Regions from separate parts of the Paenibacillus sp. BT-177 genome, predicted to be linked through region 2. Evidence: riboswitches for the same ligand, from Rfam matches in the RefSeq annotation. Region 2 holds a riboswitch; the other holds the start of a gene.
What was found. Region 2 has a riboswitch for FMN ahead of ribE (riboflavin synthase). Riboswitches for the same ligand answer to the same signal wherever they lie in the genome.
Positions count from the first base shown of each region.

Region 1: it holds a riboswitch for FMN, as region 2 does, so the genes downstream of both, OIU26_RS07880 (DMT family transporter) here and ribE (riboflavin synthase) in region 2, are expected to answer to the same signal.

Region 1 covers NZ_JAOYTP010000002.1:351,828-362,916, forward strand. Annotated here, with positions in the region: gene OIU26_RS07840 (ABC transporter substrate-binding protein) at 1-435, shown strand, start outside; gene OIU26_RS07845 (helix-turn-helix domain-containing protein) at 548-2,269, shown strand; gene OIU26_RS07850 (formate--tetrahydrofolate ligase) at 2,301-3,932, opposite strand; gene OIU26_RS07855 (DUF6933 domain-containing protein) at 4,186-4,689, opposite strand; gene OIU26_RS07860 (response regulator transcription factor) at 4,995-5,702, shown strand; gene OIU26_RS07865 (sensor histidine kinase) at 5,704-6,648, shown strand; gene OIU26_RS07870 (ABC transporter ATP-binding protein) at 6,751-7,677, shown strand; gene OIU26_RS07875 (ABC transporter permease) at 7,670-8,362, shown strand; FMN riboswitch at 8,488-8,632, shown strand; gene OIU26_RS07880 (DMT family transporter) at 8,803-9,750, shown strand; gene OIU26_RS07885 (methyl-accepting chemotaxis protein) at 9,987-11,089, shown strand, end outside.
Region 2 covers NZ_JAOYTP010000001.1:355,585-366,673, forward strand. Annotated here, with positions in the region: gene OIU26_RS01790 (DUF2953 domain-containing protein) at 1-362, opposite strand, end outside; gene scpB (SMC-Scp complex subunit ScpB) at 505-1,113, opposite strand; gene OIU26_RS01800 (segregation and condensation protein A) at 1,082-1,876, opposite strand; gene ribH (6,7-dimethyl-8-ribityllumazine synthase) at 2,050-2,514, opposite strand; gene ribB (3,4-dihydroxy-2-butanone-4-phosphate synthase) at 2,545-3,228, opposite strand; gene ribE (riboflavin synthase) at 3,303-3,968, opposite strand; FMN riboswitch at 4,299-4,471, opposite strand; gene OIU26_RS01820 (IDEAL domain-containing protein) at 4,540-5,007, opposite strand; gene OIU26_RS01825 (thiamine pyrophosphate-dependent enzyme) at 5,227-7,515, opposite strand; gene OIU26_RS01830 (2-oxoacid:acceptor oxidoreductase family protein) at 7,515-8,528, opposite strand; gene OIU26_RS01835 (peptidylprolyl isomerase) at 8,784-9,218, opposite strand; gene lysA (diaminopimelate decarboxylase) at 9,382-10,749, opposite strand; gene OIU26_RS01845 (spore germination protein) at 10,860-11,089, opposite strand, start outside.

The DNA.
Region 1 (11,089 bases), on a different contig from region 2:
AAAATCAAGGAAGCAGAGATGTGGAGCAAACTTCAGGCGAAAGGTGTAAAACCGGGTGAAACAGCTTCGGTCTTTACCTACTATCCCGGTGACCGTTTGTTCGTCATGGCACGGACAGGCTTGTCGCAAATACTGTATGAAAAAAATGGTCTCAAGCCTACTCCTCTTATTCAGAAAGCACTGGATGAGGACAAAGGATTCGTGCAATTATCACAGGAAGTAATCGGACAATACGCTGGAGATCGGATTTTCATACTAAGCACTCCAAGTTCAGAAGCCCAGCAATCGACCGAACAATTAATGAAAAGCAAGCTGTGGCTTCAGCTCCCTGCTGTCAAGCAGGGACATGTGTACATGCAGGACATTGGCAAAACCGAAAGTGATGCTTCTACTCGAGAATGGCTGCTGGAGGAATTGCCCAAGCTCATAAAATAAGATTGGAGAAGCCTATCGCCCTTGTTGATAGGCTTCTTTTTTGTTGAACCTAAAGGAGGTATACTTATTATGCATATATGATAACCATTCTCAATAAAAGGAGTATTACACCGTGAATCAGCCTTCTTCGTCTGTAAATTCACCCCCGCCCAACTCACTGCTTTTTCATTTTAAGGAAATTGTGTTGGCTAGTGAGTCTAGTGATGGACTAACATCTCGTCCAAGTTCAGATCACTGTCTGCTTATGTTTATCGGCGGGGCTGGAAGGGTGGATATTGGTCAAGAACAATATGTATTCCATTCAGGTCATGGGTATTGGTTAACTCCTGGGGAATCCTATCGAATCGCTCCCTTGGAGGGAACTGTTTCTGAATACTACAAAATCACGTTCAAGGTCATTGCTATGTCGTTGGAGACACAATCAGACATGACCTTGGCTGAAAACGCAACGGGCATGCCATCCATATATCTTGGCTCCGTCCTGCCAGAACCGCGTGAATACGTCGTTTCCTCTTCCTCCAAGCCTATTCAGTTGGCTGAAGAGTTATTTTATAGCACCCAACAAACAATACAGCCGCATAGCCAAACCTCTGCATTGCGTCAGCAAATCATGTTTCAAGAGCTGCTCTTGCTGTGGCAGGAAGCCCACGTCCCTATTAAGCATAGCGATGACTTTAATCTGACATTGCCCGCATCGGTGGAAAGTACCCTTGCATATATGGAAAAACACTACGAAAAGCCCATTACCGTCAAGCAGCTTGCCGAACAGGCGAACGTTTCCATATGGCAATACTCCCAGTTGTTTCGCAAAATAACGGGCAAAAAGCCGCTGCATTACCTCACTGAGCTGCGCCTGACTCATGCCAAGCGGCTGCTGCTGGAATGCAAACGGCCTTTACGTGAAATTGCCCGTCAAGTGGGTTTCTCTGACGAATATTATTTTAATCGGCGTTTTAGACAAATGACCGGGGTTCCCCCTGGTCAATATGCGCTTTCCGCTCCCGGTTCTGTGTGCGTTAAGGATTGGACAGGCCACCAGATTCATATCCCGCGCCAAGCGAGCCGTATCATCTATCATGGAGAAACGATGGGCGATCTGCTCGCGTTAGGAGCCAAAGCCATCGGCGGAAGTCTGCGGCTTAGTGAATACAGCGTCTATAAACATCGTCTTGGGAACATGACTGATGTAGGACTTCCGCTAGATACCCACTTGACCAGCGCTCTTGATCCTGATCTGATTATCATCGCCAACTCGGATGAACAGGAATATGAGCGCGTTGCAAGCATCGCGCCCACCGTCACCTTTAACTCCTTTGCCGCCCTGGAGGAACGGCTGCGTACACTTGGCGCCTGGCTCGGTAAGGAACGAGAGGCCGAACGCTGGTTAGCTACCTTTGCCGCTCGTAATCTGGCAATGTGGAACCAACTCAGTGCGCATATCACAGCCGGAGAAACCGCCTCTGTCTTTATTTTCGATCATGGCGATCGGCTCTTTGTCATGGGCATGTCTGGATTCTCATCGTCCCTTTACCACCCGCACGGCTTCCAACCCGCAGAGCCAATCCGTAAGGTACTCGACGAGGGACTAGGCTTCGTAGAAATTGATCCGAACGAATTGCCTGATTACGCTGGCGACCGCATTTTTATGCTCGTCCCTACAGCACCAGACTCCAAGCATACGCTGGAATGCATGCTCAACAGCCCTCTCTGGCACAGCCTCCCTGCTGTGCGTCAAGGCCGGGTATATTTCGTAGAAGCAGACCGCTGGAACTGGAGCGATGCCATGACTCGGCAAAAGCTGCTCACTGCACTGCCCAAACTGCTCGTTCATTGATACTGAAATGCTGCATTTTTTTCTAAAAATGCTACATGAGTCCTTGAATACTCCCATCTGCCTCCAGCGACATATGCTCAGCTGCTGGAGATTTGGGCAGTCCTGGCATCGTCATGGTATTACCTGTTTCCACGACTACAAAACCTGCGCCTGCAGACAATGATACGCTGGACACGTGAATGGTGAACCCCTCCGGCGCACCTAGCAAGGAAGGTTGATCTGAGAAAGAATACGGCGTTTTGGCCATGCATACAGGCAATTGTCCAAAACCAAGCTGCTCCATACCAGCCAACGCCCGTTTGGCCGCAGGCGTGTAAGCCACCTCTGCCGCACCGTAAAGCTCCTTGGCAATGACACTAATTTTCGCTTGTAAATCAAGCGTATGATCATATAGCGGTGCAAAATGTGCTTTGTCCTCCTGAAGTAAGTTCAGCAGGCTTTGGGCCAATTTTTCTCCCCCTTGGCTTCCCTGCGCCCATACTTGTGAAAGCTCTGCGGGTACACCCAGCTTGCGGCATTCCGAGAAAATCAAATCCAACTCGGCTTCGCTGTCTGTTACAAAATGGTTAATCGCCACCAGTACAGGCACACCAAACTTTTGCAAATTCCGTACATGTCGGCTCATATTGGCTAATCCGAGTTGCAATTGCTCCAGATTTTCCGCATCCAGCTCATGTTTAGCTACACCGCCGTTATATTTCAGCGCTTTGGCGGTTACAACCAGCACAGCCGCATCCGGCTGCAAGCCGGACTGGCGGCACTTGATGTCAAAGAACTTTTCCGCTCCCAGCTCAGCCCCAAATCCCGCCTCTGTGACGACGACCTCTCCCAGCTTCAACGCCAGCTTTGTCCCCATCAGACTGCTACATCCATGGGCAATATTAGCAAAAGGTCCACCATGCACAATAACCGGAGTGCCCTCCAACGTCTGCACCAGATTAGGCTTTAATGCTTCCCGAAGCAGCACAGCCATAGCTTCCACCGCGTGCAGCTCCTCTGCTGTTACCGCCTCACCGGCTTCGTTATAGCCAATTACCATCCGACCCAACCGTACTTTAAGATCGTCCATATTTTCACTTAAGCATAGTACCGCCATGACTTCGGAGGCCGAGGTGATCAGAAAGCCGCTTTCTCTTACCGCTCCATTCCCCGTTCCCAATCCAGTCACAATACTTCGCAAGCTCCGGTCATTCATATCGACAGTCCGTTTCCACACAATTCGGTCTGGCTTCAGCCGCAAAGCATTTCCATGGAACAAATGGTTATCAATCATCGCTGACAGCAAATTATGCGCAGCTGAAATGGCATGTATATCCCCTGTAAAATGCAGATTAATGTCTTCCGCCGGAACAATCTGGGCCTGTCCTCCCCCGGTTGCTCCCCCTTTCATCCCAAAGCAAGGCCCAAGGGACGGCTCACGCAGTGCAGCAACGGTTTTATGCCCCATCGTATTTAGTGCCTGTGCCAGTCCGATGGTTGTCAGTGTTTTTCCTTCTCCAGCCGGGGTGGGATTCATCGCCGTAACCAGCACCAGCTTTCCATTCGGGCGATCCTTTAACTGCTCCCACAGAGATGGATTCAGCTTCGCTTTATATTTGCCATACGTCTCCAGATGCTCTTCTTCAATTCCTGCTTCTTTGGCAACATCAATAATCCTCTTCATCCTTCGTTATGTACCCCCCGTTTTATAAGTCTGAACAATGGTGTCAAACCCTTTATCATTTCATTCTACCAAAGTGTACCGTTTATTGCGCTATGATTCATTTCATCGCAAGCGTTGCTATCCTGTGAGTTATAAAAAAAGGCATCCCCTGCCCGCATGAACTTTGAGGATACTCTTTTGGTATGTCCTAATCAGCATAAATCCTCTAAAAGTCAGGACAGCTTGGGACTACAAACCATCCATATGTAAACGCTCAACTACTCTCTACTTTATAATGCTTTTCTAGCAGTTCCTTAAAAACATCAATCGGGTACTTGTATTGATCCGTTTTGAACACAATTCGGTTATTCCATTGATTCTTTTCCAGCTCGCATCCATGCTCCATATCCAGTTCCTTCATAATAAATATAATCTCATCTAAGGTTACCATCACACTATGTCTGTTCGTCGTAGTCGCCAGCATCTGCTCGCCTTCCTGTATGTATGCCTTAACGATCTGTTCATCAAACCCTTCGCTGATCATTAATTCCTTCAAGGTTTGTACAAAAAGAGCTGGCAGATTTTTGTACTGCGATTTTTTAATTCCAAACAGCGTGACGCTTAAGCGGGAAATATCATGCATAAACACAATATTTTTTCTGCGATTTAGTAAGAACAATCTGGCATGCCAACTATTCAAAGGCGGATAAATATCAACTTGAAGTGGTTCAGTCTCCCATTCCTTCAGCAGTTTTTCTGTTCCCCGTATAACAAACATCATTGCTCTCCTTTATTGACGGTCCTGTACCGTAGCTCATGATCTGGCATACCTAGTCTCTCACATCAGGCATACCCCGGATATTATAACTCCGTATTCCAAACATCGGATTATAGACTATTTCAGTATAGGATAGGGGAATGATTTATTGCCTGACACTGCTGAACGTAGCTCCTTCGGGACAAACCAGGGCATTTTCAATTTCTTAGTGGATATTTTTTATGGAAATCCCCTCCACCGCTCTATATAATTCAGATACAGTTCGTCACACGAGCTAATCTAAAAATTAGGGGTGTTTCACACCTATGCCACAGCATATTTTACTTATTGAAGACGATCTATCTATTGCTGAAATGCTGCTTAAAGCACTCACCAAGGAGGGCTACAATTTAACCACCGCCTCTGACGGGGAAGAAGGGCTTATTGCCTTTGAACGGCATACTTATGACCTGATCCTCGTAGATTTGATGATGCCGAAGGTTGATGGTATGGAGGTAATCCGGCAAATTCGTACCCGTAGCGCCGTGCCGATTCTGATTATGTCGGCTAAGGACAGCGATGTGGATAAAGCGCTTGGACTGGGCTTCGGGGCAGACGATTATGTTGCCAAACCTTTCTCAATGCTCGAAATGACGGCTCGTATTCAGTCCGCGATCCGCAGATCGACTACATATGCCCGTCTGCAACAGCAGGAGGAACAGCCGCAAGCACAAGTGTTGACCTATGGAAATCTACGCATTGATTTTGATCATTTTACAGTCATTCGCGATGGAAATGAAATTCAGCTAACAGCCAAAGAATCCGATATTCTGAAGCTGTTTGCATCCAATCCGAACCGGGTATTTACGAAAGCTCAATTATACGGGTTTATTTGGAAAGACGATTATATGGGTGATGAGAATGTGATTAACGTCCATATTCGCCGCCTACGTGAGAAAATTGAAGAAGATCCCTCTCACCCTGTCCATATTAAAACGTTGTGGGGCATCGGCTACAAATGGGAGACTGGCTGATATGATCATCGAAAACATTTTTGAATGGATTGTCGTCCTCATAATGTCCGTCGTTATCATATGGCTTTGGCGGGAACGTGTAGCCTATAAGCGCAAAATCAAGAATGTTCGAACCCTACTAGAGCGGATCGTGACCGTAAATCATGCGGAAAAGCTGCTATATGTTACAGGTGACGTGGAACTGCAGCGACTCATGACGGAAATCAACCGACTACTAGACTTAAATCTGAGAGTATCAGCCGATTACCACCGGGGCCAAATCGCTATGCGCAAAATGATTTCGAACATTTCCCACGATCTTAAGACCCCGCTTACCGTTGTGCTTGGATATGCCGAGATGCTGGATGGCGATCCAGATATTTCGCCAGAAGAACGTATAAAGCTGCTATCCAGAATTCATCAAAAGACCAGCGAGGCTATTGAGTTGATTGGAAGTTTTTTTAACTTGGCGAAGCTGGAAGCTAACGATACTGACATTCAACTGACCCGACTGGAGATAGGAGAACTATGCAGACGCAGCATTTTGGAGTTTTATGATCTGCTGACGGCTCAGGGTTTTACGGTACATATTGACATCCCGGAGCATCCCATTCATGCCTTGGGGAACGAAGGAGCCATTGGGCGGGTGCTGAGCAATCTGATTTCGAATGCCATTCGGTATGGGGCAGAGGGTCGAACGCTAGGCCTAACTCTGTCAGAACAGCAGGATACGGTGCGTATAGAGGTGTGGGATCGTGGAAAAGGCATACAGGAGCCGGAGCAGGATAAGGTTTTTGAACGCATGTACACACTTGAGGATTCCCGTAATAAGGCGGTACAGGGCAGTGGACTGGGCCTTACGATTGCCAAACGACTGGTTGAATGTATGAATGGAGAGATGCAATTGACCAGCAAACCTTATGACCAGACCGTTTTCTCTTTTACTTTGAAGAAGATCAGCTATTAAGCGAACTGCTCAACTTAATAAATTTGTAAGGATTACGAAAGAAAAATGAACATTTCGCCCTTTATTCTTGAATTATCAACAGCACACGAAGGGAGAACACCCATGACTTACATATTACGTACACATCAGCTGACCAAAGCCATGAAGGGCAATGAAATTGTAGCAGGGGTCAGTATGAATGTGCGCAAGGGGGAAACCTATGGCTTTCTCGGTCCCAATGGAGCGGGCAAGACGACGGTGATGAAAATGATTACCAACCTGCTCAAGCCAACATCGGGCGAGATTGAACTGTTCGGTGAAAAGCTAACGCCACAGTCTTATCATCTGCTCGGACGGATGGGCTCGATTATTGAATATCCGATTTTTTATGAAAGGCTGACGGCTCAGCAAAATCTTGAGCTTCATTGTGAATACATGGGCTATTATAATAAGCAGGCTGTCCGGGATGCACTGGAATTAGTGAACTTGCGGAATGCGGGTGACAAACCGGTAAAAGACTTTTCACTCGGAATGAAGCAGCGTCTCGGGATTGCCCGAGCCATTGCGACCAAGCCGGAGCTACTCATTTTGGATGAACCGATTAATGGTCTGGACCCGGTGGGAATCAAGGAAATTCGGCAGTTATTCCATATGCTATGCAAGGAATATGGGATGACGCTGCTCGTGTCCAGTCATTTATTAGCGGAAATTGAGCAGATTGCAGATACAATAGGCGTGATTAATCACGGACGGCTGATTGAGGAAGTTTCGATGGAACAGGTACGGGATACCAATACGGAATATATCGAATTTATTACCAACGATTGTAAAAAAGCAGCCTATATCCTCTCCCATCATCTGAGTCTGAATAATATAAAGGTACTCAGTGAACAGAGTATACGTATTTACGATCTTAGTGTACCGCAGAAGCAAATTACGAAAACGCTCATTTTAAATGATGTAGAGGTCGATTCCATTCATCAAAAAAGCAGTACGCTGGAAGACTACTTTTTACGTCTGTTACATGGAGGTGATCACCAGCATGCTTAAATTAATACAGTTGGAGATGAAGAAGCTTCATCTGGTGGGTTATATCCGTTCAGCACTGATCGCCAACGCCTGCATTTTGGGGTTGCTCTGTATTATTGCGCTGGACAGCCAAAATGAAGGAGTACCCGAATTTACACAGTACGCTCAGCTTCTCGATCTTATGGACAATATGGTGAGGGCAACGTTTATTGTATTTGCCTCCGTTCTACTGTGCCGTTTTATCGTAGGAGAATTTAAATCCAAATCGATTACAATCTTGTTCATGTATCCGATTCATCGTCAAAAGCTAATGATCGCCAAGCTCTTGATTGTGCTTCTGTTTACATTCTTGTCTATTGTAATCTCGGAAATCATCATTACGGCTGCGATCCATTTGCTCAACCAGTTTGTCATAATTGTACCGGATAAGCTCACTCTTTCTATACTAGCCGAGCAATCAGCGCGCACGCTAATCAATGCCGTTGCCGCCAGTTTTATGGGATTGGTTCCACTGTATATGGGAATGCGAAGATACTCTGTACCCACGACTATTGTGACCTCGATTCTGATTGTAGCATTACTTTTCTCCAATAATAACGGTGCTACCCTTAGCTCCATTGCTCCCGTGCAAATCAGCTTTTCTGTGCTGGGAATGCTTGTGGCTTATGCAGCCATTCGGCGCATTGAGTATAAGGATATTGCCTAGTAATCAGGATTAAACATAGAACGCTTTCATAAAAAGATGAAAATCCTTGCTTGATATACACACATTTTTCACTGGACTTCATTCAAAAACAGGTATATCCTATAGGAGAAATTAAAAAACGGAATAAGGATCTTCGGGGTAGGGTGAGATTCCCAACCGGCGGTATGGCTCATGGAGCTAAGCCCGCGACTCTGTATCCGGCAACAGGATACGGACTGATTTGGTGAGATGCCAAAGCCGACGGTAAAGTCCGGATGGAAGAAGATCGAAATATGAACATGCCGCAAAGTTGATGAATACTGCATTATGGTTGTGCAGTGACTTCATTTAACTTGCATCAAACGGCAAGTTTATTTGATCAACCCCCGTCTTGCATGGCCTTCGCCATGGACGGGGGTTTTTGTGCCACCGGTCCTGTATTCGCAAGGAGCTAAATAAGTATGAGTCAATCATCAACTGTACTAACATCCAAGGATTTTGATCGTAGCTCCCACATGAAAAGCGGTTTTTGGCTAGTCGCGATTGGAGCGGCCTTGTGGGGCGCAGACCCGCTGTTTCGTATTATTTTGTTAAAATCATTTACCTCAGCACAAATCGTACTGATGGAGCATGCGCTACTCTTTATCGCTCTGACGCCGATGCTGTGGAAGCATCGCGAGGAACTCAAAACGATACGATTTCGTCAGGTTTTCGCTATTTTGTTTGTCTCATGGGGTGGCTCGGCACTGGCCAGTGTGATTTTCACCATGGCGCTCAGCAACGGTGATCTGAATGCCGTACTTTTACTTCAGAAGCTTCAACCTTTGGTTGCTATTATTCTGGCCCGCGTTGTATTGAAGGAAATGTTACCGCGTCATTTTGGAATATTAATTGTCATCGCTCTGTTCGGGACGTATCTTCTGACTTTCGGTTGGTCACTTCCCTTTGGACATGTTCATGATTTTGTTCAAGTTGGTAGTCTGCTTGCACTGGGTGCAGCGATTCTGTGGGGCGGTTCGACCGTTATGGGCAGCTACTTGCTCCGTTCGATGAAATATGAAACTGTAACCTCCCTTCGCTTCATGGTGGCGCTCCCTCTGCTCATTGTTCTCACCTCTGTGGAGCATGCTCCGTGGAATATGCCTACAGGTACATGGGCGGGCGCAGCTGTAATTATCAACTTGCTGCTGCAGGCATTGCTTCCGGGTCTTCTCAGCTTATTACTGTATTACAAAGGCTTAAGTACAACCAAAGCTTCTTATGCTACGATGGCAGAATTGAGCTTTCCTATGGTAGGTGTCGTGATTAACTGGATCGCTTTCCAACAAATCGTTACCGTAGCGCAATTGACTGGTTTTATGCTTATCTGGGTTACACTCTTTATGATTTCTCGTCAGCAAAAAAATTAATAGCATGACCCCCTTTCATGCTCACCCAAGCCAAATCGTGAAGATGCTTTTGCATCTCCGATTTGGCTTTTTATGTATGCATATTCATACCGTGATTAGCCCTTAAGAACTATTTTTTAAAAAATGTACCTAAAACATGCCTTGATTCATCATTTTTTAAGATTACATCTATAAAATTAGTCGATTTCTGTCGAATAAAACAATGTAGTGACCATCAGACACAGAGGAGAAAAAACATGACTAAAGAAAAACAAACAGTTCCGTGGTGGAACAGGTTTCTCAAGCAGTTTTATTTAATGAGGACAAAATTAATCATTTCTTTTTTGGCTGTGTTATTGATTCCGAGCTTACTTATTGGATACTTTTCTTATCAGGGGGCTACGACACAGCTCAGTCAGCAAATGGCTAATTCGGTATACACGAATCTGTATCTGATCCAAAGCAATGTCAATCAGTATGTATCCCCGATCATGAAGGACGTGGACGTCCTTACCAGTGAAATCCAAGCTGATTCCATTGGTTCCGATCAAGAAGCCCTTCAGAAAAAATTGGATGACATCGTCAAAGCTCATCCTGAGTTAGATGCCGCGCTCCTTGGCAATGCGAAAGGAGAATATATCCGTTCTCCGCTAAAAAAGGAGGCTGATTATGATCCTAGGGAGAGAAAATGGTACAAAAATGCGATGCTACATAAGGGTAACATATTTGTCGGTGTTCCAGTTGCCAGCGTTACGACAGGGAACCTAGTAGTTAATGTATCGGCAACGCTGAAGAACGGTGAAGGGGCTGTTGCATTGGCTTTGAATCTGGACAAGATGGGGGACAGTCTGCAGTCTGTTAAGATAGGCGAACGCGGAGGACTCATCATTGTTGATTCTGATCATAAGGTTGTATCTGGAGCTGGAACAGCCTTTGACAAGACTGGCAAAAAACCGGCTGACACTATGGAGGGACTTCCCAAAGTGGCGGCAACCGGAGAAAATGATACTCCTTCCGTGTCGCAAATTAAATTTATGAATCGGGATGTGCTGGCCTTTACACTTAAGGACCCTCTCACTGGATGGAATATTGTTGCATTATCGGATCTGGAGGATTACAGTGATGCAGCCCAACCGATTCTGAGGCAAAGCCTGATTGTAATTGTTATTTCCATACTGGCCGCTGCGATCATCATAGTGCTGATGATCCGCTCATTCCTGATCCCTCTCAAGAAGCTGCAAGCAGGAACACGGATCGTCCGTGATGGAAATCTGACCGAACGTGTAAATCTGTCTAGGAAGGACGAGTTCGGCGAGCTGGCACAGAATTTTGACCAGATGACACATTCCTTGCATTCGAT
Region 2 (11,089 bases):
GCCAATGTATGTCGCAGCCATCGCTGTAAAGATTGTGTTCCCTTGAGCAAAACCCGTATATCATGTATAAATTGCTTGATTTTTTCGATATCAATATTTCCGCTATCCACAGAAGCATCCGTTTTATGTATGTTTTTATTGCGGTCAAGCCGATAGAGAAGCCCTTTTTTCAAACCTGTTATGAGAATGGCTGGAATATCGTAATCCATTTTGACCAACCCGTATAGAATTCTGATCTCTAGATGCGCCCGATCATCATTGTCATGCTTGGCAATTTCCAGCTTCAATCGAATACGAGAGAGCAGAATAGCCAGTACGATGAATATAACGATGATGATGGCGATACTGATCCATTTCCACACTGGCGAGTCCTCCCTACCCTTTTGCTATAGAATATCATGGCAAAAATAGTATGACCCTTCGGCGGAAAATCATGCATCTTAAAATGCCAAACAGCCAGCCCTCAACAACGTAAGGACTGGCTGTCTTTTGAATTTTATGAACTTAGGATTCCAGATCCGAATCGTTCTCCGCAGACTGGCTGCTCTCCAGACGCTCGAACAATAGCTGTGTCTCTTCTTCCAAATTGTCTGAATCCTCGAACTGCTCCGGTTGCGGTAGATCTTCGAGAGAGCCTAGACCGAAATAATCCAAGAATGATTTCGTCGTTCCATACAATATTGGTCGTCCGATGGCCTCAGCTCGACCTTTCTCTTCAATGAGCTCCTTGTTGACCAGTGTATGTATGGCCCGCTCGGATTTGACACCCCGAATTTCTTCGATTTCAACTCTTGTAATGGGCTGGCGATAGGCCACAATAGCCAGTGTCTCCAAAGCAGCTTGAGACAGTGAGGCACGCGCCGGAGAGTAGGCGAGCTTTTCAAAATAGGGTGCATGTTCGGATAAGGTTGCAAGCTGATAATGGCCAGCAATACGGACAAGCTGCAGGCCTCTTCCTCCCTGCTCCATGTCCTTTTTCATATCCTCCAGACACTTTTCAACCAGCTCTTGCTGCTGCTCTACAATGTCGGCGATCTGCTTGGTGGACAACCCTTCCTCTCCCGCAAGAAACAGCAGCCCCTCAATAATTGATTTCAGCTTCAGATAATCCATTAACCCGTAAATCCCCTCTCCACTCCATTACAATATCATCGAAAAGCTTCTCCTGATAACAGAAGATTTGCTTCATTTTCATCAATTCAAGAATAGCCAAAAAGGTTACAACCACCTCATGCCGATACATGTCCTCATGCATCAGCTTGGAGAACAGCAGCCGTCCTCCAGTCCCCACCATCTCTAACGCCCCGATAACTTGCCGGATACGGTCCTTGACTGAAATTTCGTCCCGATGAACACGGGTTACCGTCGTACGTCGTTCAGCTTTGCGCAATGCACGCTGAAAGGCCGCGACCAAATCACTTGCATGCAGCCCATGCACCGGATTCGCGGGTTCGGTTGGCAAGAATGCGCTCAAATCTTCCGGCTCCTTGCCATAAATCAGACTCCGTTCCCACTCCCGTTCACTCAGGTGGCGAGCAATCCCTTTGTATTTGCGATACTCCACCAGCTTGCGAACCAGTTCCTCGCGTGGATCATAGTCCTCTTCTTCATAATAATCCAAATCGTCATATTCCATCACAGGTGGCTTGGGAAGCAACAATTTACTCTTAATGGATAAGAGCGTCGCCGCCATCACTAGAAACTCGCTTGTAATGTCCAGCTCCAGCTCCTGCATACTGTGCAAAAAAGCCATGTACTGATCAGTAATATCGCTAATCGGGATATCCTGAATGTCGATCTCGGCTTTATCAATCAGATGCAACAGTAGATCCAGCGGACCCTCGAATGTTTCCAGCTTGTAATTTACGACTGTCAATGTGCTTCCCCCTGCCTTACTCCAATCATCATTCAACAATACCTTTCCCCATTAGCACTTATGCTCTACGTTATCAATCCCTCTTTCTGTAGTATATACGTCATCGCCTTGCTTAACAATCCAATCCCTTTTCCACTTTGCAGTATATGCCGTTCTTTCAGCCATTTATATCATTAGAACTGCTTACCGAGATTGGCCATTTCAATCGCAGCCAGCGCAGAATCCCAACCTTTATTACCAGCCTTCGTACCTGCTCGTTCAATAGCCTGCTCAATATTTTCCGTAGTCACTACACCAAAAATAATGGGGACACCCGTTTTCAGACTGCTTGCCGCCACACCCTTGGCCACTTCATTGCAGACGATATCATAGTGTGAAGTAGAGCCACGGATAACCGTGCCAAGCGTAATGACGGCATCATATTTTCCGCTTGCAGCCATTTTTTGTGCAATAAGTGAGATTTCAAATGCACCCGGCACCCATGCTACATCAATTTCATCTTCCTGTGCACCATGTCGTTGAAGTGCGTCAAGCGCACCACTTAACAGTTTGCTTGTAATAAACTCATTAAATCTGCCCACCACAATACCATACTTTAAACCACTTGATACAAGATTACCTTCCAGAAAACGTGCCATGCTTATCAACCTCTCTTTTTTTTTAATTTTTTACAATGACAAACGACGACGGTATTCAATTAAATGTTGAATGCTAATCAGCTTCAATTGATGTCGCTTGGCGATCACGACCAAATCAGGCAAGCGGGCCATTGAGCCATCTTCCTTTATAATTTCGCAAATGACCCCGGCGGGCTTGAAGCCGCTGAGTCGGGCCAGGTCGACAGCCGCTTCAGTATGACCGGCGCGTTGCAAGACCCCACCATCGCGAGCAATTAGCGGGAACATGTGACCAGGTTTGCGGAAATCGCTGCCCGTGATTGCTTCGTCGGCTAAGGCGCGAACAGTCAAAGAGCGCTCGGCCGCTGAAATCCCCGTTGTTGTCTTCATATGATCTACCGATACCGTAAAGGCGGTACCGTGAAAATCTGTGTTTTGCTCTACCATAGGATGCAATTCCAATGCCTCGGCTCTGTGCTGTGTGATCGGCACGCAGACCAACCCGCGACCTTCTGTAATCATGAAGTTGATGACCTCAGGCGATGCTTTCTCAGCCAAAGCGATAAAGTCGCCTTCATTTTCCCGCTGTTCATCATCCACTACAATAACGACTTTGCCGTTCTTTAAATCCTCCAATGCTTCTTCGATGGAATCCAATCGAATCTCTTCGTCATGGTGCAACTCGCCCTGCTCCATGATGTTTGTCGTCGCACTTGTTTGGATGCCTCTATCCATAACCCTCTCCTCCTTATGTCTTATGTCACGAATGCTCCTGAACCAAATTTTCTATCATTCTGTATCAGGCTGTATCAAGCAAAGCCGTGTTTCGCCAAATAGTCCAAACTAAGAGGAGCTTGATCTGCTCTCTTCATCGGTACTGAACCTCTGTAATGTAAAAGCTGCTCCACATATTTGCCCAATATGTCGCATTCAATATTCACAGTGTCTCCCTCACGTTTGGCTTGTAAGGCCGTTTCAGCTAAGGTGTGGGGGATGATGGATACGGCAAAGCTATCTCTCGTACGCTGCGCGACTGTGAGGCTGATACCATCAATTGTAATTGACCCTTTGAGGAGAACATATTTAAATAATGCTTGATCAGAAGGCTCAACTTCGAACACAACTGCATTCTGGTCTGATGTTACTCCGCGAATCGTACCCGTCCCGTCCACATGTCCCTGTACGATATGTCCTCCGAACCTTCCATTCGCCGCCATCGCTCGCTCCAGGTTGACTCGGCTACCGGATCTGAGTTCCCTTAAATTACTGCTGCGAAAAGTCTCTGGCATCACATCAACCTTAAAATCTTTAGTACCAATCTGTATTGCCGTCAGGCAAACCCCATTTACCGAGACACTATCGCCTATTTTCAAATCGCCCAATACCACAGAACCCGAAATCCCCAGCACCATCGCTTCACCGCTTTTGGAAATACTTTGAATGCGACCCACTTCCTCGACCAATCCGGTAAACATACTTTCACTCCTTTCCACTACATTTCAGTTTATCCCTAATTCATCTGCTGTAAGCGCAAATAACCCCCAGTCAGGATTCAATCCGTCATGGGGGTGATGAGAGTCACATATGTAGTATACAAGCGCAGTTCATGTATGTCTTAAAATGACATGAAATCATAGGTTTGCCAAAAGAAAGCATGATCGAAGATACAGCAATTACGCTCAGAACGTTATCAAAAAGAAAGCTTAATCAAAGCTGTCGTCCGATACTGTCCTACAACGAAATAAGCCGTACGCATTTTTACGTATGCTAAAAATTGGCACATGTCACGTCATGCACATGCGCTTCGTATCCTTCTCCCATCCAGACTATACTGTCGGTCCCGGAATTACACCAGGTCCACCTTCTGCTGATTGTTCAGCATCCGGGTCACGGACTAAGCCATGCTGTGTTCGCAGAAGCGATTCACAAACATGCCATCACCGCCGGTGGGGAATTTCGCCCCGCCCCGAAGGATCTTGCTCTTATTTAATTGAATTAACATTAAACTTGTTACGTATATTAGCACCGACTTCAAAAAAAAGCAAGTTATCTAATAGAAGCTCCTGCTTTGGTTTTGACATATTGGCTGGAGAGTTCTTCAAACCAGGTTTTATCATTCATATGAAGTGCCAGATCAATCAGATCGGCCAGTTCGTCGACTCCAAGCTGTGTATCATGGTCAAAGGTAATAACGGCCGAAGCAACAGGTCCTCGCTCTCCCTCAGAACATGCTTCATAATCCAGTCGCACATCCACATGCCCATCAATAAACTCGCATTTTAGAAAATAAATAATTTCACACATTAAAATAGGGCGCACTTGTGTTTCTAACACACAATCCATCACCTTGGCAGAATAATGCTGGTTCGTCAGCGTGAATTTGTGTTCTGTTGCCGCCAGCGATGCTCGTCCAAAATCATCCGTAAACTTGAGTTCCACTGGCGTAATGTTCATAACCTTGGGGATTTGCTTCTTTATAATTTCAATTATTTCAACTGTATTCAGCTTAATCATTACCTGCACCTCATTGCATCTTAAAATTCAGAAGAAAACTTTATAACATGCCTTCTATAGGCCTCCACTCCTATATCGGAAATCATTACCTGTTTTTTTATGCCTCAGTCCATAAACGCAAAAAAAGATTCCTTGCGCAGCAAGCGCAAGGAATCTCAATCGAACTGGTGCCGAAACAGCGGCTAACAATGTTACACGATTATTATGCAAAAAACAGAATTATAACTCCGAAATTTCATGTTTCTTTTTCAGGATAGTCCAGCGACGCTCAATCTCCTGCTCAAAGGTAGCCAGCGTTGCTTCCTCTTTGAGAAGATGCTTCGTTTTACCCATTAGTTTTAACCATTCTGCGGCTGGAATCCGTTTTCCCTTGTCTTCCGGATTGTACGTAATCGTCGTACTTCCCTGCTCGATTTCATACAAAGGAAAGAAGCAAGACTCGACTGCGGCGCCCACGATGTTAGTACCCAGTCTGTCTTCGGATTTCCAGTTGAGTGGGCAGGCGCAAAGAATTTTACCATATGCCGTACCCACGTTGTTGGCATACCATTGAGCCTTGGCGGCTTTGCGCAGCATATCCTGCGGATGACTTTCGGCTGCTGTAAAGGCATACGGGATGTTACAGGCGGCCATGATTTGCACGGTATCCTTATGATGCCCTTGCTTCCCTTTTTGCATTTTCCCTACACCCGACGTACTGGTCATATGCCCCATTGGAGTGGAGTACGATTGCTGCGAACCTGTATTCATGTACCCCTCGTTGTCATATTCCAGCATAATCAGTTTATGGTTACGCAGAGCCGCACCAATCGCAGAACCCATACCAATGTCCATCCCGCCGTCACCACTGATCATGATAAAGGTCGGATCATCCGACATCTCAATTTCATTACGTCGCTTCATCTCCATGTAAGCTTCCAGCGCACCTGAAAGGGTAGCGGCCCCGTTTTGAAAAAGATTGTGGATCATCGGTTGCTTGTGTGATGTATATGGATACCCTGTCGTCACCACATAAACGCAGCCAGTCTGGAACAGTACGACAATATCGCCTTCAATTCCTTTAAAAAATAGCTCAAGCGCAGACAAGGCTCCACAACCAGGACAAGCCCCATGCCCTGGTGTAAGACGACGTGGTTTGGTTGTCAACGAACGCAGAGGTGGTACCTTGACTTTGAGCTTCCCAGTCGCCTCGTCCGGCGTAACCTGAATCAGACCCGTACGATATGCATTGCCACGTGGTGGCTGCATGACTTGCGGCATCACTTTGTCCGGTGAACCCGGATTAATCCCGTAATAATCAAAGGGCTTTTCCGCTCGTCCAGCCTCTGCCGCCTGAATCGCAAGCTGGAAGAACGCCTCTGCATCTTCCGCATAAAAATCCTTACCACCCAAGCCAAAGATACGGCTTAATACGATGGTTTGGTTCAATGGGTCCTCTTGTAACGCCGCCTTGATTTCATGCGTCAAGTTACCACCATCTGACCCGTACGAATCTGCACGTTCACCCACCAACAGCGCCTTGACATGGCGCAATGCCTCCCGCAGTTGTGCAGCTGGGAATGGCCGGATGATATTCGGACGAATCACACCGGCTTTAATGCCTCGCGTGCGGAGTTGATCTGCCACATCCTTGGCCGATTCAGCCGCCGAATTCAGCAAAAATACCGCAACCTCAGCATCCTCCATATGATACAGATCCAAAATCGGATATTCCCGACCGGATAAAGCGGCATATTCTGCTGCTACCTGCTCATATACTCCTTCTGAAAGCTTCAACGCTTCGGACAGTTGAACGTGATTATTCGTCAGATCATCGCCGTTCATATGCGCACCCACAGTGACAGGATGATCAAAATCCGTAATATTCGGATAATTTAGGTTCGGGTTGGGGCCTACAAAATCGCGCACGGTCTCTGCATCGGCAAAATATTGCACTTTACGTTTTTGATGGGACGTATAAAAACCGTCGTATGCGACCATTACAGGCAACCGTACATCGCTATGCTCTGCAATTTTCAGGGCCATAATGTTCATATCATACACAGCCTGTGGCGTACTTGCCGTCAAAATGACCCAGCCTGTATTCAAACCATAATACAGGTCCGAATGATCCCCCCGAATATCCAAGGGACCACTGACAGCTCTTGTCACCAGATTCATAACCATAGGAAAACGGGTACCCGACTGAACAGGCAACTGCTCCAGCATGTATAGGAAACCTTGCGAACTGGTAGCGTTCACAACCCGCGCTCCTGCTGCCGCAGCTCCATAACAAATCCCTGCCGATCCGTGTTCTCCATCTGCTGCAACCAGCTTAATATTATGCTGACCACGCGTTTTCATTTGATCCAGATACTGTGCTACCTCAGTCGATGGCGTAATCGGGAAATATCCCATCATATGATAATTGATCTGCGCAGCCGCTGTAGCTGCCATTTCATTACCGGATTCGAATGTTGTCACTTGTGCGGCGCCCGTCTGTTTGAGTTCTTCCTCTAGCTTTGCCATTACGCACGCCCTCCTTCATATACTGGAAATTGGTGGGCAACGCGATTCTGCTCCGCCCAGCCCCATTGTTCGCGACGCGAGCTTAATGCCCCCGACGGGCAAATATCTACACACTTCAGACACCCTTTGCAATACTGGTAATCAATCCCTTGCAAAAACGGCATCATTCTTCCGCGTTTGTCTGCTTGCTCTTCCCATACAAAGCAGTAATCCGGGCAAATCGAATCACACTTGGCACAATGAGTACATTTATCAGCTTCATACTCAGGTACATAACCCTGACGTGAACCACTAACATCTTTCGTCATGCTGTTGCCCTGAGTTGCAATAACGCCCCCCAGCAATTGAGTTTCGTACCCTAGCAAAGGCTGCGGACGTTCAAAAACCCGATCCTGCGCATCAGCAGTAACCGGATATACATGTAGTTGCATTTCTTCAAAACCACGATTAAACGTACGCAGATTAGGTTCCACTAATTGTGGATTTTTCTTTTCAAAAGTACTGCGAATAACCGATCTCATTGCTTCCGGGTCCAGGAAATCACAGACACGGAACAAGGCACCTAGCATGGACGTATTTAGTTTGGTCCGCTCTTCCAGTGCGATGCCCATCGCATCCACCACTGCTAATGTACCGGATACCAGTCCCAAATCAGCCCGTATTTCTTCTGCCGGACGTGTGGAATTTACCACTACAATCCCATCTGCTGGCAGGCCGCTGATTACATTTACCGTTTTGTATAACGTTTCATGGAAAATGCCTACCACATGCGGTTGCTCGATCGGACTGTGATCGCGAATATCCACCTCCGGCTCACAGAAGCGAACAAAGCTTTTAACTGGAGATCCCTTCTTTTCCGAACCGTAGGATGAGAAATTTGAAGCATTCAGTCCCAGACCAAGCACCCCAGTTTCGGCCAACATTTTGCCAGCCAGATTTGCGCCGAGCCCACCAATGGATTCCAGCCGGATTTCAAAAAATCCGAGTCGATTTGTGCGCGTTAAAATAGACAATGTGATAAGCCCCCTTCTTTTCCAACTCTTACTAAGCTTGAATACTCATATAAAATAAATGGAAAATGCATTCTTATGAAAAGGCTATCACAACACTTACTTTTCGAATGTGATCTTACGCACTGTAATACCTACGTGATTGTAAAAATCAGCAAACCGTCAAACAAAAGACAACAAAAGCCGCCCTGTCCAAAGACAGAACGGCTTAGGTGCAACGCTATTTAAAAAAATTCAAATCATGCATGTAATGGTAAATTACACGTCAAATACTTTAACCTCTTTCATTTTGTCGCCTTGTTTTACAGCATCAATGAATTCCATACCTTTGGTTACTTTACCAAATACAGTATGTACTCCATCTAAATGCGGCTGTGGAGCGTAGCAAATAAAGAATTGACTGCCACCTGTGTTGCGACCTGCATGAGCCATGGACAGAACGCCTTTGGCATGCTTGGTTGTATTCGTAGCTGTTTCACAGTCAATGGTGTAGCCAGGACCGCCAGTACCATTACCGATCGGACAACCCCCTTGAGCAACAAAGCCCGGGATGACACGGTGGAAGCTCAAACCATTGTAGTAACCGCTGTTTGCCAGCTTTTCAAAGTTAGCAACGGTGTTTGGAGCTTCTTCTGGGAAAAAGTCAATTTCGACGATACCGCCGTTTTCAAGATCTATTCTACCTTTTTTCATTGTTTGTATCTCCTTTTCAACCTGTTTTGAGAACTAAATAACATCAAGTTCCAGTTTACTATGAATTGGCGCGCTTAGCAAAGCCTTGTCCAAAAAAAAGGGGCCATTGTCCCCGGTTTATTATTACCGACGCAATGGCCTGCTTGAATTTTAAATTCCACAATCAGGACGAAACCGTAATCTTGGCATTGGGCTGAACCACTGAACTGGCTTGATCACGAACCAAGCGCTGTGGCAAAACATCATTGCGAACGATATCCTCGTAGGTTTCCCGACGCACTACCAGCTCGGCCTCACCGTTGTTGACAAATACAACTGCTGGTCGGCGTATCCGGTTATAATTGCTCGCCATGGAGTAATTATAAGCTCCGGTTGAGGCAACAGCGAGCAAGTCTCCGCTATTCGGGCGAGGCAGTTCTACATCCCAAATAAGCATATCGCCGCTTTCACAGCATTTGCCTGCAATGGACACTGTCTCTTCGTTCGCATCTTGGGCTCGATTAGCCAGCATTGCTTCATACTTGGCCTGATACAGTGCAGGACGTGGATTATCTGTCATTCCGCCGTCTACAGAAACGTATTTACGAACCTGCGGAATATCCTTGATGCTTCCTACCGTATACAAGGTTGTACCTGAATCACCTACAATACTGCGTCCCGGCTCAATCCAAATTTCTGGAAGTTCATCGTAAAGCCCTGAAAAATGAGTTTTTACCGCTTCGCCGATAGCCTGTACATAGGTGGATAGTTTCAGCGGTGTGTCCTCCTCTGTGTAACGGATACCAAATCCCCCACCGAGATTAATCACCTTGAAGGAATACTGAAGCTGTTCTTTAATCTCCCTGCAAAAAACTGCGACCCGCTCGGCAGCCATTTGGAAGCCATTGACTTCGAAGATTTGCGAGCCGATATGAGAATGTACTCCCAGCAGATTAAGATGATCCAGCTTGATAGCCTGTTCCACCGCTTGACGGGCTGTGCCATTCGCAATGTCAAAACCAAATTTTGAATCTTCTTGACCTGTGGCCATATATTCATGCGTATGCGCCTCAACCCCCGGCGTAACCCGCAGTAAAATATTGACCTGTTGTCCTTTTTCAGAGGCGAGAGCCTGTAACAAATGCAATTCCATTTTGCTATCAACGACAAAGCAGCCAATTTGAGCCTCTAACGCCATTTCAATTTCTTCCGGCGTCTTGTTATTGCCATGAAAATGGATTCGTTCTGCCGGGAATCCTGCTTGCAGCGCCGTGAACAGCTCTCCGCTGGAAACAACGTCGAGCGACATCCCTTCTTCAGCAGCTAAAGCGCACATTGCCATAACACAAAATGCTTTGCTTGCATAAGCCACTTGAAACTTTAAACCGGTCTCACGAAATGCTTCTATAAATTCCCGGCAGCGCCGGCGGACTAACTGTTCGTCTACAATATATAGCGGCGTGCCAAAACGCTCTTTCAAAAGCGTGGTATCACATCCGCCAATCTCCAAATGTCCATTGCTGTTAATTTTACTGCTTCCATGCAAATACATGTTCTGGCGCCTCTCTTTCTGGAACAAGCTAGTCATATTCCATCGAATGTTTACACCAGTATAGCAAAAAAAACATCAAGCACAATGGATTTTTATGCAGATCATTTACATTAATGCTCCTGTCCATTGCCTGAGTTCGAATCTGTGTTGGCATCCGTATGGGGCATACGCGTATTGTCCCTCGTTTTATTAAATGACGGGCGGTTAGGCGCATCAAGTACAGGCATACGGAACAAGATGGAAGCTAACGCTTTGGCATTAAAAGGAATAAACGGCCACAAATACGAAGAATTATATGACCGATGCAGTGTCAGCATCAAAATGATCAGTGTCGTGCCCA